One region of the Micromonospora arida genome, then DNA from elsewhere that is predicted to be linked to it. Evidence: riboswitches for the same ligand, from Rfam matches in the RefSeq annotation. Region 1 holds a riboswitch; the other holds the start of a gene.
What was found. Region 1 has a riboswitch for cobalamin ahead of cobN (cobaltochelatase subunit CobN). Riboswitches for the same ligand answer to the same signal wherever they lie in the genome.
Positions count from the first base shown of each region.

Region 1 (3,321 bases):
GCCAGTCGCTGTCCCGGCGACGCGAGCAGCTCCTGCTCGTCGAGGGAGTACGCGGCAGCGAGCGCCTGCCGTAGGCCGGGCAGGGCCCGGGCGCCGCCCCAGATCTGCGGGGCGCGCAGCACCGCGAGGACCAGGTTGACCCGGGGCTCGCCGGTGGGCGCGTCGGCGAGGATGTGCAGCCCGTCGCGGATCTGCACGTCCTTGACCTCGCACAGGTACCCGTCGAGGTGCAGCACGAAGTCGTCGAAGTCGTCCGCGTCGGGCATCGCCTCGGCGTGCAGGTCGTGGTGCAGCTCGGCGGCGCGCACCAGGTCCCAGATCTGGGCCCGTACGGTGGGCACCTTGGCCGGGTCGAGGGCCTGCACTGTCGCGTACTCGTCGAGCAGTTGTTCCAGTTTGGCCAGGTCGCCGTAGGTCTCGGCGCGGGCCATCGGCGGGACCAGGTGGTCGACGACCACGGCGTGTGCCCGCCGCTTGGCCTGGGTGCCCTCTCCGGGGTCGTTGACGATGAACGGGTACACCAGCGGCAGGTCGCCGAGGACCGCGTCGGGGGCGCAGTCGGCGGCCAGGCCGAGGCCCTTGCCGGGCAGCCACTCCAGGGTGCCGTGCTTACCCAGGTGCACCACGGCGTCCGCGCCGAAGCCGCCGTCCGCGGCCGGCGCGGTCAACCAGCGGTACGCGGCCAGGTAGTGGTGACTCGGCGGCAGGTCCGGGTCGTGGTAGATGGCGATCGGGTTCTCCCCGAAGCCGCGGGGTGGCTGGATCAGCAGCGCCACGTTGCCGAAGCGCAGCCCGGCGAGCACGATGTCGCCGCCGTCGGTGTACAGCTCGCCCGGCGGCTCACCCCAGTGCTCCCGCATCCGCTCGCGCAGCTCGGCCGGGACCTGGTCGAACCAGCGCCGGTACGTCGGCCCCGGTATCCGGGCCTCGGCGGCGGCCAGTTGCCCCGGGGTGAGCCACTCCACGTCGTGACCACCGGCGGCGATCAGCGCGTGGATCAGCGCGTCGCCGTCGTCGGGCGGTGGCGCGTCACCCAGGTAGTAGCCGGCCTCGGCCAGCGCGGCGAACAGCCGGACCGCCGAGGCCGGGGTGTCCAACCCGACGGCGTTGCCGACCCGGGAGTGCTTGGTGGGGTACGAGCTGAGCACCACGGCGACCCGCTTGTCGGCGTGCGGCACGTACCGCAGCCGGGCGTGGCGCACCGCGATCCCGGCGACCCGGGCGGCCCGCTCGGGATCGGCGGCGTAGACCGAGAGCCCGTCCGCGTCGATCTGCTTGAACGAGAACGGCACTGTGACGATCCGGCCGTCGAACTCGGGGATGGCCACCTGCATCGCGGCGTCCAGTGGGGACAACCCGGCGTCGCTGCCGGCCCACTGCTCCCGAGTGCTGGTCAGGCAGAGCGCCTGGATGATCGGCACGTCCAGGGCGGCCAGCACGCCCACGTCCCAGGCGTCCTCGTCGCCGCCACCGGAGGCGTCCGCGGCGACCGCACCGCCGGCCGCGAGCACCGTGACCAGCAGCGCGTCACAGCGGGCGAAGAGCCCGAGTGGGCCGGCGCCCGCGGTCAGCCCGCGCAGCGAGCCGCAGAAGATCGGCAGCGGGTTGCCGCCGGCCTGGTGGACCGCGTCCGCGAGCACGTCGACGAATCCGGTGTTGCCGGCGAGGGCGTGCGCCCGGTAGAAGACGATTCCCACTGTGGGCCGATCCGGGTCGGCGGGGTGTTCGCCGTGCACGCCGTACGCCGGGGTGGGCGCGGGTGCGGCGAACCCCTCGCCGGTGAGCAGCACCGTGTCGGAGAGGAACCGGGCCAGCTGCGCCAGGTTGTCCGGTCCGCCCTCGACCAGGTACGCCAGCGCCTGGGTGACGACCCCGGACGGCACTGTGGAGATCGCCATCAGCTCCGCGTCGGGCAGCGCCTCACCCCCGAGCACGATCGTCGGCACGCCGGTGGCGAGCACGGCGGCGAGGCCGTCCGGCCACGCCTGCCGACCGCCGAGCAGGCGTACGACGGCGAGGGCGGCCCCGTCGAGCAGGGCGGGCACCTCGTCGGCGGCAACTCGGGCGGGGTTGGCCAACCGGTAGTCGGCACCGCTGGCGCGGGCGGCCAGCAGATCGGTGTCGGCGGTGGAGAGCAGCAGGATGCGCACGGCAGGCTCCGGAGAGTGACGCCCTGGGCCCTCACGGGGGCGACCGGGACGATGCGGGTGGGTACGGCGTCAGCCGGTACGACGGCCCGAGCGAACGGCGCACCGACGCATGGGTCGGGGACGGTCAGCGCCGGGCGATCAGCTCAGCGGTGCCGGTGGCCGGTGTCCTTGGAATGCACTGCCTGGAGCGCAATACGACGATAATCGTCGATGAATGAGACGCCGTGCGTCATCGGGTCCTCCTCGGGTGTCCACGCCCTGGGGTACGTCCCGACGGCCGAAGTATCCTGGCTTCCGGATCGACGCTCTCCCCCGGCCTTCCAACCGCAGACACACGGCCGTGACTCACGAGGGGGGATCGCTCCCCGGTGACAGTGGCGGGACCGCGTCGGATTCGCACCGACTTCCTTCACTGCCGTCAGGCCGCGAATGCTGCCACACCGCCGCGCCGCCGGTCAACGCCGGTCCGGCCCCGCCAGGCGGACGGCACTCATCGAGCTTCAGCGATTGCTGCGAGCGCGACTCCGCACAGCGCAATGCCCCAGATCAATGCCGGACGTCCTTTGCTCTGCTTACCTATAGGCGCCAGTGACGCTCCGTGCCCGGTGCATATAGGTAAGCAGAGCAAAGGGGGGTAGCACCTACCCTGGCCTGCGCCGATCGTCTGAGGGGACGGTGGCATGCGACACCCTCGCCTAGGATCGGCGAACGCCACACCAGTGTCCGTGATCAATCTCGGAGGTCGATCACCTTGGTCGCCCCGCAGTTCCACCACCTGGCCGGCCGGGTCTGGCTCTGCCCGGGCGATCCCGACCCGGAGGCGGTCCAGGCCGGCGTCGCCGTCGTCGCCGACGAACGCGGCAGTGTGATGATCGACGCCGGGCAGAGCCCCGCGCACGCCCGCGAGATCCAGGCCGCGCTGGCCGCCGCCGGGCTACCGGAGCCGCGCTGGCTGGTCTACACCCACCATCACTGGGACCACGTGTGGGGCGCCTGCGCCTGGCCCGGGGTGGAGATCGTCGGGCACGAGACGGCCGTGTCGCTGCTGCGCGCCGAGGCCGCCCGGCCGTGGAGCCACCGCTACCTGCACGAGCAGGTACGCGCCGATCCCCGCCTGCGCCCGAGCTTTCAAGCCCGCGCACGCGCGATGGCGTCCTGGGAAGACTTCGCC
Region 1 is NZ_JBIALC010000001.1:568,909-572,229, forward strand. Features, by position in the region: gene cobN (cobaltochelatase subunit CobN) at 1-2,150, opposite strand, end outside; cobalamin riboswitch at 2,409-2,585, opposite strand; gene ACFYP0_RS02845 (MBL fold metallo-hydrolase) at 2,902-3,321, shown strand, end outside.

Region 2 (3,321 bases), 610 kb from region 1:
TACCGCTGCCGGTCGCCGCGACGGTCCTGTCTGCTCCGGTCCTGTCACTGACCGCTCTGCCGCCGCCAGTCCTGGCAACGGCGGGCTTGCTACCGGTGGCCTTGGCGCTGGCAGTCCTGGTGCCGGCGGTCCTGGTCCCGGGACGGGTGCCGGCGCCGCGTCGAGCGGATGTCGCCGACGCGGTACGGCCCCGGCCGGCGGGTCTGCCAGTGGGGGTCGTCCGCCGACGCCAGACGACGAATCCGGCCGCCGCGGCCGCCACCGCGACCACCGCCAGGCCGACCCACGCGACCGCTCCGGGGCCGCTCTCGTCAGTCGATCCGGTCGGCGCAGCCGCTGCCGCGGACGGTGGAACCGCCGTCTCGGCCGCGACTGTCGGCACTGCCGACGCCTGCCCGGACGACCCGTGTTGCTCGGCGGTGGCCAACAGCGCCGGATCTGGCTGGGTCGACGGTGGGCTCCACCCCTTGGGCGCCGCCGTCACCGGCCCGTCGTAGCGGAAGGTCAAAGTGCCGCGTACGGGGTCGCCGTCCGAGGCGACCGACAGGTAGCTCACCGAGTACTGCCCCTTGGCCGGCAGGTGCGCGACCGCCACCGTCGCGGGGAACCCGGTCGTGTACTCGCGTGGCTCGAACTGCCCGTTGACCATGAAGTACTCGCGCACCGGCTTGTCCAGCGGCTTCGGCTCCCCGTACGACCAGCCATTGTCGACCCGGATGCCACCCGGCGCGGTGATCGTGAAGAACGCGTTGACGGCGGCCTTCTCGGTGAAGAACAGCTGCACCGACGTCAACGGCTCGCGCACCGTGGCGCCACCCGCCGGCGTGGACATCGCGAGGGTCCCGTGAGCTGCGGCGGGCTGAGCGGACGCGAGGAGAGCGACCGCCGAGGCGAGGAGGAGCGCGAGGAGGCCCGAGACCACCCGCCCAGGAATCTGAGGGTGACGACGCATCTGAATATCCTCACTGCGCTGAGACTTTTTACAAGAGGTGACGAACTTTTTCCTCACATGGCTAAAGTCGAACACCTTCCGGGTGGTAGGCCGGCCTGAGAGGCCGTCGCCCCTGGCCAGCTATGCTCCCGGTGGCGCTGGTTCGCCCGGTCATGAGCTGGCCGGGCGTCGTAAGAGGGAACCCGGTGGGAATCCGGGGCTGCCCCGCAGCGGTGAGTGGGAACGACCGCCGTCATCAGCACTGGGCCAGTGGCCTGGGAAGCGACGGCCAGTAGGGGACCGGCGTGGAGCCGGTCGGGCCCGCGAGTCCGAAGACCTGCCCGCGCCGCGTACACAACCGTGTGCGCTGCCGTCGGCCTCGCGGGTGGGCTGAGCGGGTGACGTGCCGGGCGGTGTGCGCCGGTGTGTCCTCGTCAGCGTGTGCCCGTGTTCCGGCGGTGTGGTTTCCCGAGGGACGGACTACCGCTGTGCACGACACCACCACGATCGCCGGCCGAGCGCCGTCGGCGTCGCACCTGACCCTGTCGCAGATCATGGATCAGCACCACACCAACCTGATGGGTACGGTCCACGGCGGCCGGATCCTCAACCTCATCGACTCCGTCGCTGGTGTGGTCGCCGCCCGCCATTCCGACGGGCCGGCGGTCACCGCCGCCATCGACGAGACCGCGTTCCTGCGGGCGGTGCGGGTCGGCGACGTCGTGCATGTCGACGCGCGGATCACCTGGGCCGGTCGCAGCTCGATGGAGGTCGCGGTCAAGGTGACCGCCGACCGGTGGGACCGGGCGGTGCCACCCACCGACGTGGCCACCGCCCACCTGGTCATGGTCGCCATCGACGACGACGGCCAGCCTCGTACGGTGCCGCCGCTGCTACCGGAGACCGACGGTGACCGGCGGCGGTACCGGGAGGCGGAGATCCGCCGGAAGCACCGGCTGGCGCTGCGGCGCGCGCTGCTCGACGGTGCCGAAGACGACTGACCCGGCTGGTACTACCGCTACCGGCGCCCACATCACGAGAGGGTGCACCCGCGCTGTGACTCGCAGGCTGACTGATGGCCGTCAGTCTGGTGATCTGCTCACTCGCCGGTCCACATTGCAGGCTCGCGTACCCGGCGCTCGGTTTTCTGCCGGGACTTGGCCGCCCACTTCGTTGCGTTCTTTGACGCGAAGTCGTCCAGGACCTGGCGGTCAGTCGCGGTCCAGGCGGGAAGCTGCGCTGTCCACTCTTCTGCCTGTTCGGCGCTGTGGCCGCTACCGATCAGCCATGGCGGGCTGTCCGTTGTCCTGCCGGCGGCAGGACTGCCGTGCGTGCCTTGACAGGAAGGTGGAGCAGCAGGACAGTCGAGATATTCATAGACGTCCAACTATTTACGGCGAGGTGTGCCATGCGGAAGTCGCTGACTGCTGTGGCCGCCATCGCTGTTGCCATGGTCGCGATGATGGCCGCGATCTCACACGCCAGTGCGGCGAACGCGGCGGCCGGGTGTCGGGTGAACTACGTCGTCACCAGCCAGTGGACCGGTGGCTTCCACGCCGACATCGCGGTCACCAACTTGGGTGACCCAGTCAACGGGTGGACGCTGCGGTTCGCGTTCCCAGCAGTCGACCAGCGGCTCACGCAAACCTGGAGCGCCACCTGGGCCCAGGCGGGCCAGCAGGTCAGCGCGACCAATCTGGGCTGGAACGCGACCCTTGGCACCAATGGCTCCGCGAACATCGGTTTCGTTGGCGCCTGGTCGGGCAGCAACCCCATACCAGCGTCGTTCACGCTCAACGGCGTCACGTGCACCGGCGGCGTCCTGCCCAGCGTGACGCCGACCCGGACGACCACACCGCCGGTCGCTGACTGGCCGGCGATCGTCACCTGGCTCAGCCCGACCGCCGGCGCGGTGTACACCACGCCGGGAACCGTCCCGCTGGCTGCGACCGCGACCGTGGGAGGCGGACACAGCATCACCTCGGTGTCGTTCCGGGTGGACGGCGTCACGGTGGCCCGGGGGGTGAGGACGACCGGTGACCGGTTCGAGGCGCTGTGGACACCACCGATCGGGGAGCCCGGCACCAGCACCACCTTCGTGCTGTACGTCTCGGCCGGCACCGACCAGTCGCTGTCTGGCGCTGCGCCGCCGTTGCTGGTCACGGTGGTGACGCCGGCGTCCACCGGCACCAACCACCCGCCGGCAGTGGCGTTGAGCACCCCCGGCGGGCAGACCTACTTCCTCGAGCCGACGACCGTCACGCTGGTCGCCGACGTCGCCGACACCGACCCCGGGGACCTCGTCAGCCGCGTGGAGTTGTACCTCGGGGCGACCCGGCTGGCCGTGACGCCGACCAACAGCGGACAGCGCTACCAGTTCCAGACGGCCC
Region 2 is NZ_JBIALC010000001.1:1,180,214-1,183,534, reverse strand. Features, by position in the region: gene ACFYP0_RS05485 (copper resistance protein CopC) at 1-952, opposite strand, end outside; cobalamin riboswitch at 1,074-1,290, shown strand; gene ACFYP0_RS05480 (acyl-CoA thioesterase) at 1,486-1,932, shown strand; gene ACFYP0_RS05475 (cellulose-binding domain-containing protein) at 2,340-3,321, shown strand, end outside.
Region 2: it holds a riboswitch for cobalamin, as region 1 does, so the genes downstream of both, ACFYP0_RS05480 (acyl-CoA thioesterase) here and cobN (cobaltochelatase subunit CobN) in region 1, are expected to answer to the same signal.